2 regions of the Rothia sp. P7208 genome follow, and region 1 is predicted to be linked to the other one. Evidence: predicted binding sites of a transcription regulator. Region 1 holds the regulator's gene; the other holds the start of a gene.
What was found. The regulator LexA, encoded in region 1, represses DNA repair genes until DNA is damaged. The targets are predictions, from matches to a motif close to TCGAACANNTGTTCGA.
Positions count from the first base shown of each region.

Region 2: the regulator LexA is predicted to act here: its motif matches at 2,434-2,449, upstream of uvrA (excinuclease ABC subunit UvrA).

Region 1 covers NZ_JBLXXW010000004.1:124,535-128,976, reverse strand. Annotated here, with positions in the region: gene ACN084_RS05805 (histidinol-phosphate transaminase) at 1-697, opposite strand, end outside; gene ACN084_RS05800 (LysM peptidoglycan-binding domain-containing protein) at 750-1,139, opposite strand; gene lexA (transcriptional repressor LexA) at 1,423-2,133, shown strand; gene ACN084_RS05790 (ATP-dependent DNA helicase) at 2,207-4,246, opposite strand; gene hflX (GTPase HflX) at 4,243-4,442, opposite strand, start outside.
Region 2 covers NZ_JBLXXW010000003.1:65,209-69,650, forward strand. Annotated here, with positions in the region: gene uvrA (excinuclease ABC subunit UvrA) at 1-2,401, opposite strand, end outside; gene ACN084_RS04835 (MBL fold metallo-hydrolase) at 2,630-3,313, shown strand; gene ACN084_RS04840 (formate--tetrahydrofolate ligase) at 3,413-4,442, opposite strand, start outside.

The DNA.
Region 1 (4,442 bases):
CAAAGGCTTTACTCATGGTACGGCTTACGACCAGTCGAGGGCGGTTTGGCAGAAGAGTTAGCGCATGAGCAGAGGTATCTTGAGCGAATTCAGCGTACGCTTCGTCCACGATGGTGACACCCTCGTGCTCTTGCATTGCTTCGTAGACAGCTTCAATAACGTCTAGCCCAAGCCCTGTTCCTGTTGGGTTATTAGGAGAACATAAAACAACGATATTTGGTCGATGTTTTTGAATTTGGGTGACAGCAGATGTTGCATCGAGAGAAAAATCGGGTGCGCGTTTTCCCGCGATGAAGCGAGTGTTTGTTCCATCAGCTAAGAGAGGGTACATCGAATAGGTAGGGACGAAGCTCATCACGCTTCGTCCTGGCCCACCAAAGACTTGGAATAACTGTTGCAATACTTCATTAGAACCGTTAGCAGCCCAAATATTTTCGGGTTTAAGTCCGTGTCCTAGATAGTCGGCGAGTTCTTCACGAAGAGCCGTAAATTCCCTATCGGGGTAACGATTCAGGGTACGCGCTACCGTTGCTATTTCTGCGGTAATTGCGTCAATAACTTCTTGAGGCATTGGGTGCGTATTTTCGTTGACGTTGAGAGTAATAGGAACATCAATCATCGGAGCACCATAGGGAGAGCGCCCTCGTAAGTCGTCACGAATAGGTAATGCTGAAAGGGGGTCTAATGCTTCATTCACTCCTACAGTCTATCGAGAACAGATAGTCATCGCACATTCTTCTCTCAAGTTCTCAAGACGAGTAGATAGGCACTTCGAGCTTTTGCCCAATATCTAGGGATGTTGATGATAAATCGTTAATTTGTATGATGTGAAGCAAAACGTCACGAACATCCATACCTGCAGAATGTTCTTCAGCAATACTCCATAAAGTATCACCGTATCCAACCGTGACTTGTTCGGTCACTTGATGTAGCTCTTGCATCGTTGAAGCATGGGCGGTGTTCACCACGTAAAAACAGGCTAATAGAGTCAATAATGCGATGCAGCAAAGAACCACGCCTATTAGAAAGGAAATACGATAGTTGCCCCAATAAACTCGTGAGGTGTTCTGTGGCATTGAACGTGAAGAGACTACGACACGTACAGGTGCTGAACCTTTGAAAGACAGAACGTTTGACATATTTCCTCCTGATAGCAATAGAGCTATATATCGAATATTCACCCTGAATAAATCGAAACTATGTTCTATATAGTACATATGTACTATCAGAAAATTCGAATATAGTCGAGAAAAACTAGAACAAATGTTTGAACTTTTTCGATACGTGCCATACTCTTGTCCTAACACTGTTTATTGGCAGGTAGTGTTTAACGACTTTTAAAATCCCCTATGTCAGCAATGGCTAGGGGTGCTACGCCAGAACATCATTAGACAGGCCCCTCAACATGGACAAAGGAACGCCGTGAGCGATAACACATACTCCAGCGCTACTATTGCGCCACAATCTGGCAGAAAACCTCTCAGTTCACGTCAACAACACATCTTGACTGCCATCTCTGAAGCTATAGACACCCACGGTTACCCCCCTTCAATGCGAGAAATTGGAGATATCGTAGGTCTCGCATCCTTATCATCAGTAACACACCAGCTCTCACAACTAGAAAAACTAGGCTACATCCGACGAGACCCCAAACGCCCACGAGCCATCGAAATACTCGCAGAAGAACAAGAAACGACTGAAGAAAAAAGCACCGAATCGGTCATCGTTCAGTTACCAACACCTCAACACAACAGCGAAGATTTCGCTGTAGTACCCCTAGTCGGAAGAATCGCCGCAGGCGGTCCCATCACCGCAGAACAATCCGTCGAAGACGTCATGACATTGCCACGCCAAATTGTTGGCAACGGAGACTTATTCATGCTCCACGTCAAAGGAGACTCCATGATTGACGCAGCAATCTGTGACGGAGACTGGGTTGTCGTCCGTGCACAACAAACCGCAAATAATGGAGATATCGTTGCAGCACTCCTCGAAGACGAAGCAACCGTCAAAACTTTCCGCCAACGCGACGGACACACCTGGCTACTACCACAAAACACCCGATACGAACCCATACTCGGCGATAACGCCACCATCATGGGCAAAGTCGTATCAGTATTACGAAGTCTCTAATACCAAAACCACATAAAAAATATATTGGGTGTATTCCTGCCTCTAACAGGAACACACCCAATATTTTTATGCGCTAACTCACTTGTGTATGCAAGCGATGCAAAGCGCCACATACAACATCAGTTCTTGTAGTCTTCCAAAAAGGAGGCAAAGCACTCATCAAATATCCAGAATACCGTTGAGTAGCCAACCGAGAATCAAGAACAGCAACCACACCACGATCATCACTAGAACGAATCAAACGCCCCACACCCTGAGCCATACGAACAGCCGCATATGACGCAGAAACACTCATAAAACCGTTACCACCACGAGAAGCAACAGACCGAGTACGAGCCTGCATCAAAGGATCGTTAGGACGAGGGAACGGAATACGATCAATCAGTACCAGACGGCAAGAATCCCCCGGCACATCAACACCCTGCCACAAACTCATCGTCCCAAAAAGACACGAATCTCTATCCTCAGAAAATTCCTTCACCAAAGAGCCAAGCGAAGACTCCCCCTGCACCAGAACAGAAACATCGGTATGTTCACGAAGATACTCTGCCGCATCCTCAGCCGCACGCCTCGAAGAAAAAAGCCCCAAAGCACCACCGTTAGAAGCCTCTACCAGCTCACACATACGCTCTAATTGAGCAGTAGAAATCCCCTGAGATGGTTTAGCAATATCAGCAGCAACATACAGCAGACCTTGTTTAGGGTAATCAAAAGGAGAACCAACATCTAGCCCCTCCCATCGAGGAGCACCTGCACCGCTCAGCCCCAAAGAATGCGCAACCACATCAAAAGATTCCCCCAACTTTAACGTTGCAGAGGTCAGCACCACCGTCCGCCCGTCAAAAAGTCCTTCACGTAACTGCATCGCAACCGATAAAGGAGCAATATACAACGTTGCGGGGTCATCATCAGAAGCAGGAGCATAACCACGCCCAGCTTCCCACAACTGTGGACGAGATAGCCACACCACCTCATGATGCTCGTCAGCGCCCAATAACCGTTCAGCTATCTCTAATAACTCTGAAAGAGCGCTACGCGCCAACTGACGTGGTGCATCACTATCTTTAGAGTCACTTTTCGTATCAGATAATGCTACACGTGCAGCTTCACGCACCAGCTCCACAGAATGAGCAATACTCTCCGTCAAGCCACGAGGTAAAAGCTCTGCAGCAACGCCACGTAAAGACGTTTCTAAAGCGCTACCAGCATGTTCTAAAGGATCAGAACTAGCTTTCGTGTGTTTACGCACCAAACGAGCAGCCGAATATACCATTCCGGCAGAAAGAGAGCCCGTCACAGCACCCGCCACACGGTCTGCCAACTCATGTGCCTCATCAATAACAACAACCTCATGCTCCGGCAAAACACCAATACCTTCAAAAGCATTAATCGCTAAAAGAGCATGATTCGTAATAATAATGTCTGATTGAGCAGCCTTCTCACGCGCAAGCTCACTAAAACAAGACTCCACCAAAGGACAGCGTTTACCCAAACATTCAGCAGCAGAAACAGAGACTTGACGCCAAGCACGATCAGAAACACCGGGTTTAATATCGTCCCTGTCACCAGTATCAGTTGTCTGAGCCCACTGACGAAGACGCAACACTTCCTGACCAAGACGGCCAACAGAACCACTGGCCACATCTGCAGCAAAAAGAGTATCCTCTTGTTCATCGTCGGGGTAACCGCCCTCAAGCTTATGAACACACACATAATTATTACGGCCCTTGAGAACAGCAACATCAGTTTGACCCTCAGGAACATTCGAAAGGGTTTCTAAAAGTTGCGGTAAATCACGATTGATAATCTGCGTTTGCAACGCCAAAGTCGCCGTCGCAACCACAATAGGCTTATCCGAAAATTGAGCATAATAAACAGCAGGAATCAGATAGCCCAAAGACTTTCCCGTTCCCGTACCAGCTTGGACCAGCAGATGCCGTTTCAGTTCAAAGGACTGAGCCACATGAGCGAGCATTTTCCGTTGCCCAGCACGCTGTTCTCCCCCGCTAGAAGCAATCACATGATCTAGTAGTTCAAGAGCAGGCTTCGCTCCAGGCAACGTCTCAAGTTCTTCTCCAGTAGGAGCGCTCACCCGTTCTTCACAAGAACTCATCGAGAAGAAACCTCAACAGCACCATCCTGACGAGCTTGTTCAATCTCTGGTCGTAAGACTTCCATCAACTCGTCGTCTAAAGCATATTCTGCTAGTTCAGAGGAAAGTTGTTCACGAACCAGCACTTGAATATATGTCCCATCAGAAACAAAAGCTGTTGATAGAATCTCCGCATCCCACTGATGCAAACGAGAAA
Region 2 (4,442 bases), on a different contig from region 1:
CGATACTCTTACCTTTGTACAAGACCGCTAAGGTCTCGCGGTTATATCGTTTGCCGTGGCAGGTTTCGCACGGAACATACACATCTGGCAAGAAGTTCATCTCAATTTTAAGAGTTCCATCGCCAGAACAGTCCTCGCATCGTCCACCCTTGACGTTAAACGAAAAACGCCCCGGCAGATAACCACGCATTTTTGCTTCTTGAGTCTCAGCAAAAAGTTTACGAATATGGTCAAAAACCCCAGTATATGTTGCAGGGTTAGAACGAGGCGTACGACCAATGGGAGACTGATCCACGTGAATAATCTTATCGAGATGTTCAGAACCAACAATTTTTGTATGACGTCCAGGCACTTGCTTAGCTCCGTTAAGTTTCTGAGCTAATGCCGTGTAAAGAATGTCATTGACCAAGGTGGATTTACCTGAACCAGAAACACCCGTCACCGCGGTTAAAACACCGAGAGGGAACGAAACATCAATATTTTTTAGGTTGTTTTCGCGTGCTCCGCATACCTTGAGCATACGTTTTTTATCAATGGCACGACGATCCTTGGGAATATCAATGACACGACGCTTTGCCATATAGTCGCCAGTCAGCGATTTTGTATTGTTGAGCAGCTCCTCATAGGTTCCAGAATGAACGACTCGCCCACCATGTTCACCAGCACCAGGACCAACATCCACAATCCAGTCCGCTTCTTTCATGGTGTCTTCATCATGTTCTACCACGATGAGAGTGTTTCCCATGTCCCGCAATTTTGTTAACGTCTCAATTAAACGTCGATTATCTCTTTGGTGAAGCCCAATAGAAGGCTCATCTAACACATAAAGAACACCAACGAGGCCAGAGCCTATTTGAGTGGCTAGACGAATACGCTGCGCTTCACCGCCTGAGAGCGTAGACGCAGCACGCCCTAATGTCAGATAGTCTAGTCCCACATCAAGTAAGAACTGCAAACGCGCGTCAATCTCTTTGAGTACGAGGTCGGCGATGTGCGCTTCACGTTCGCTCAAAGAAAGTGAACGCATGAACTCAAGAGCCTCTCGTAGCGGCATCTCCGTAATATCGGCGATGGAAGCTCCGCCTACAGTGACCGCCAGTATCGTGCGGTTGAGACGTGCTCCCCTACAGGTAGAGCACGCAACGTTACGCATATATTGTTCGTAACGGTCTTTAGACCATTCAGATTCGGTTTCTTCGTGTTTACGTTTAATGTATGCGTAGACGCCTTCAAAACCAGAGGTATAGCGTCGTTCACGTCCAAACCGATTTCGATACGAGACAGTAACCTTATAATCTTTACCGTTAAGAATGCTCTGACGAATCTTTGCGGGAAGTTTATTCCATGGAGTATCAAGGCTGAAGTCAAGTTCCTGTGCAAGGCCTTCTAGCAAACGTATCCAGTATTCGGAGGTTGCTTTACCTTGTGACCACGGAGCAATTGCACCTTCACGAATCGTTGCTTGAGGATTAGGAATAATCAGGTCTTCATCGACTTCGAGAGTAAACCCAATACCATCACAAGCAGAACACGCGCCAAATGGGGAGTTGAAGGAGAACACACGCGGTTCAATTTCTTCCATTTGCACAGGATGATTTTGAGGGCATGCTAAATGTTCGCTAAAACGTCGTGTACGTGTCGGTGAGTTTTCATCTTCATCGACAAAGTCAATGAGCACGTTTCCTTCGCTCAGTTTAAGAGCGGTTTCGATGGAGTCTGTGAGACGTTGTTGGATGCTGTCTTTAATGACGAGACGATCTACGACAACCTCAATAGTGTGTTTATATTGTTTAGCGAGTTTTGGTGGGTCAGAAAGTTGAATGTTCTCTCCGTCGACGCGAGCGCGAGAAAACCCTTGTGCAGAGAGTTCTAGGAAGAGGTCGACGAATTCTCCTTTACGTGCTGAGACGACGGGAGATAGCACTTGAAAACGGGTTTTCTCGGGTAGTGCCATGAGCTGATCGACGATTTGTTGAGGGCTCTGTTGTGAGATTTCTTCTCCACATTCGGGGCAATGCGGGTGTCCGATACGTGCCCAGAGAAGGCGCATATAGTCGTAGATTTCGGTGATAGTTCCGACGGTAGAGCGAGGGTTTTTTGAGGTAGACTTCTGGTCGATGGAAACTGCTGGCGAGAGGCCCTCAATAAAATCTACGTCAGGTTTATCTACTTGTCCGAGGAACATTCGTGCATAGGCTGAGAGGGATTCTACGTAGCGGCGTTGCCCTTCAGCGAAGATGGTATCGAACGCTAGTGAAGATTTTCCGGAGCCGGAGAGTCCGGTGAAAACGACCATGGAGTTTCTTGGTATAACGAGGTCTACATTTTTGAGGTTGTTTTCTCGTGCACCTTGAACGTGGATATGTTCTTGGTTTTGTTGATGTGCAGTTGTCTCTGCCATGGTGTTCCTCAGTCTTAAAACTATCTATGTGTTCGAAGATATATTCTAAGTGTTTTCTGGTGCTTTGACTACTCTACGTTGCAAGAGGTGCAAAAGTTTGACGCATATAACTTCACTCATGGGGATTCTTTTTCGTCTAGGATGCTGGGGTTTTAGTTTGGAGCGGTTAGTGTCTTGGTCTGTCATAGAGCTTCTGGTAGAGCAAGTTTTCCAAGTAGACTACATACCATGACAGATTCTCTCGGTACTCTTCTTTTTTCGACTGATGATATAACGATTCGTTCGTTGTCCGTCTCGCAGATGGAAAATAATGTTTATCTACTCACCGATATTCGTAGTGGTGAGCAGGTCATGATTGATGCTGCAGCAGATGCTGAACGTCTATGTTCTTTTGCTCGTGACGTTGCATGCCATGATGTTTTAGATGGTGGCGGTTCGGCAAGGATTACGACTATTTTTACAACCCACGGGCATTGGGATCATATCCGCGCTTTAGAAGCTGTTGCTGAGAGCTCTGGTGCAAAAACGTATGCTGGGGCAGCAGATATTCAGGCTATTGAGTCCCAAGAAAATTATCGGGTACATCACGAGCTTCATGGTCAAGAGCGTTTTGAGTATTCTTCGTATCGTTTAGAAACCATTTCTTTAGTAGGTCATACCCCTGGTTCTATTGCATGTGTTCTCACGGCTGAGGGCCTTCCGACAGTTATTTTCTCTGGCGATTCTCTCTTCCCTGGTGGAGTCGGTAAAACAGATTCTCCAGAAGATTTTTGTTCTCTCTTCCATGATGTCACCACAAAATTATTTGATGTTTTTCCGGATGACACGGTGGTTCTTCCAGGTCACGGGAAGGGCACGACGTTAGGTCAGGAGCGTCCGTCTCTAGAGCAGTGGAAAGAGCGCGGCTGGTAGTCAAACACACTATGTTGTACATATAGCTGGTGGTGGAGAACCTCTTGCAAGGTTCTCCACCACCAGCTATTTGTCGTGATAGGAGTACAAACTGTTGGTTTAGAACAGTCCAGTAATTTTTCCTTCTGCGTCAAAACCGATGCGCTCAGCTGCTGGAGATTTAGCTAGCCCGGGCATGGTGCGCATGGTGCCACAAATGGCGTAAACGTATCCGGCCCCCGCTGCCAGACGCACTTCGCGTACGGGCATAGTCCAACCTGTAGGTGCGCCTTTGAGTTTGGGGTCAGAAGATATTGAAAGGTGTGTTTTGGCGATAACAACCGGAAGTTTCCCGTAACCAAGCTCTTCAAAACGACGTAATTGTTTTCGAGCAGATGCACTCAGCTCAATATCGTCTGCGCCGTATACGTTGACAGCAACTTTTTGAATCTTTTCAGCGAGGGAGTCGTTGTCATTGTAGGTGTAGGTGAGCTCATGCGATTCTTCACATGCTTGAACGACTGCTTCTGCAAGTTCTACAGTCCCTCGTCCACCTTCAGCGACGCCACGATGGATAGCAACACGGGCACCTGATTCTTCAGCGATACGCGCAATCACCTCATGCTCTGAAGGGTAATCACTAGGGAAAGCGTTGATGGCAACGACAGGTTGTACTCCGAAGCTGCGAACGATATCTAAATGTTTTTTGAGGTTTGCTGCGCCAGCTTCTACATCGTGTGGGTTCTCTTCCAGAAGCTCTGGTGGAAGAGGTTTGCCCGGTGTGATGGTGTATCGTCCAGAATGAGATTTGAGTGAACGTACAGTCACAACAAGAACTGCTGCATCAGGTTTAAGACCTGATACACGGCATTTGACGTTGAAGAAGCGTTCTGCCCCCATATCTGCACCGAAGCCAGCTTCTGTAATCACGTAATCCGCGTGTTCAAGCCCAACATAGTCGGCAAGGATTGAGGAGTTTCCTGTGGCGATATTACCAAAGGGGCCTGCGTGAATCAGTGCGGGAGTATGTTCAAGGGTTTGCATGAGGTTGGGGTGTATCGCGTCAGAAAGAATAACGGCGAGCGCACCGTCTGCTTTGAGATCTTTGGCGGTAACGGGCTCACCTTCATGAGTGTATCCGATGACGATA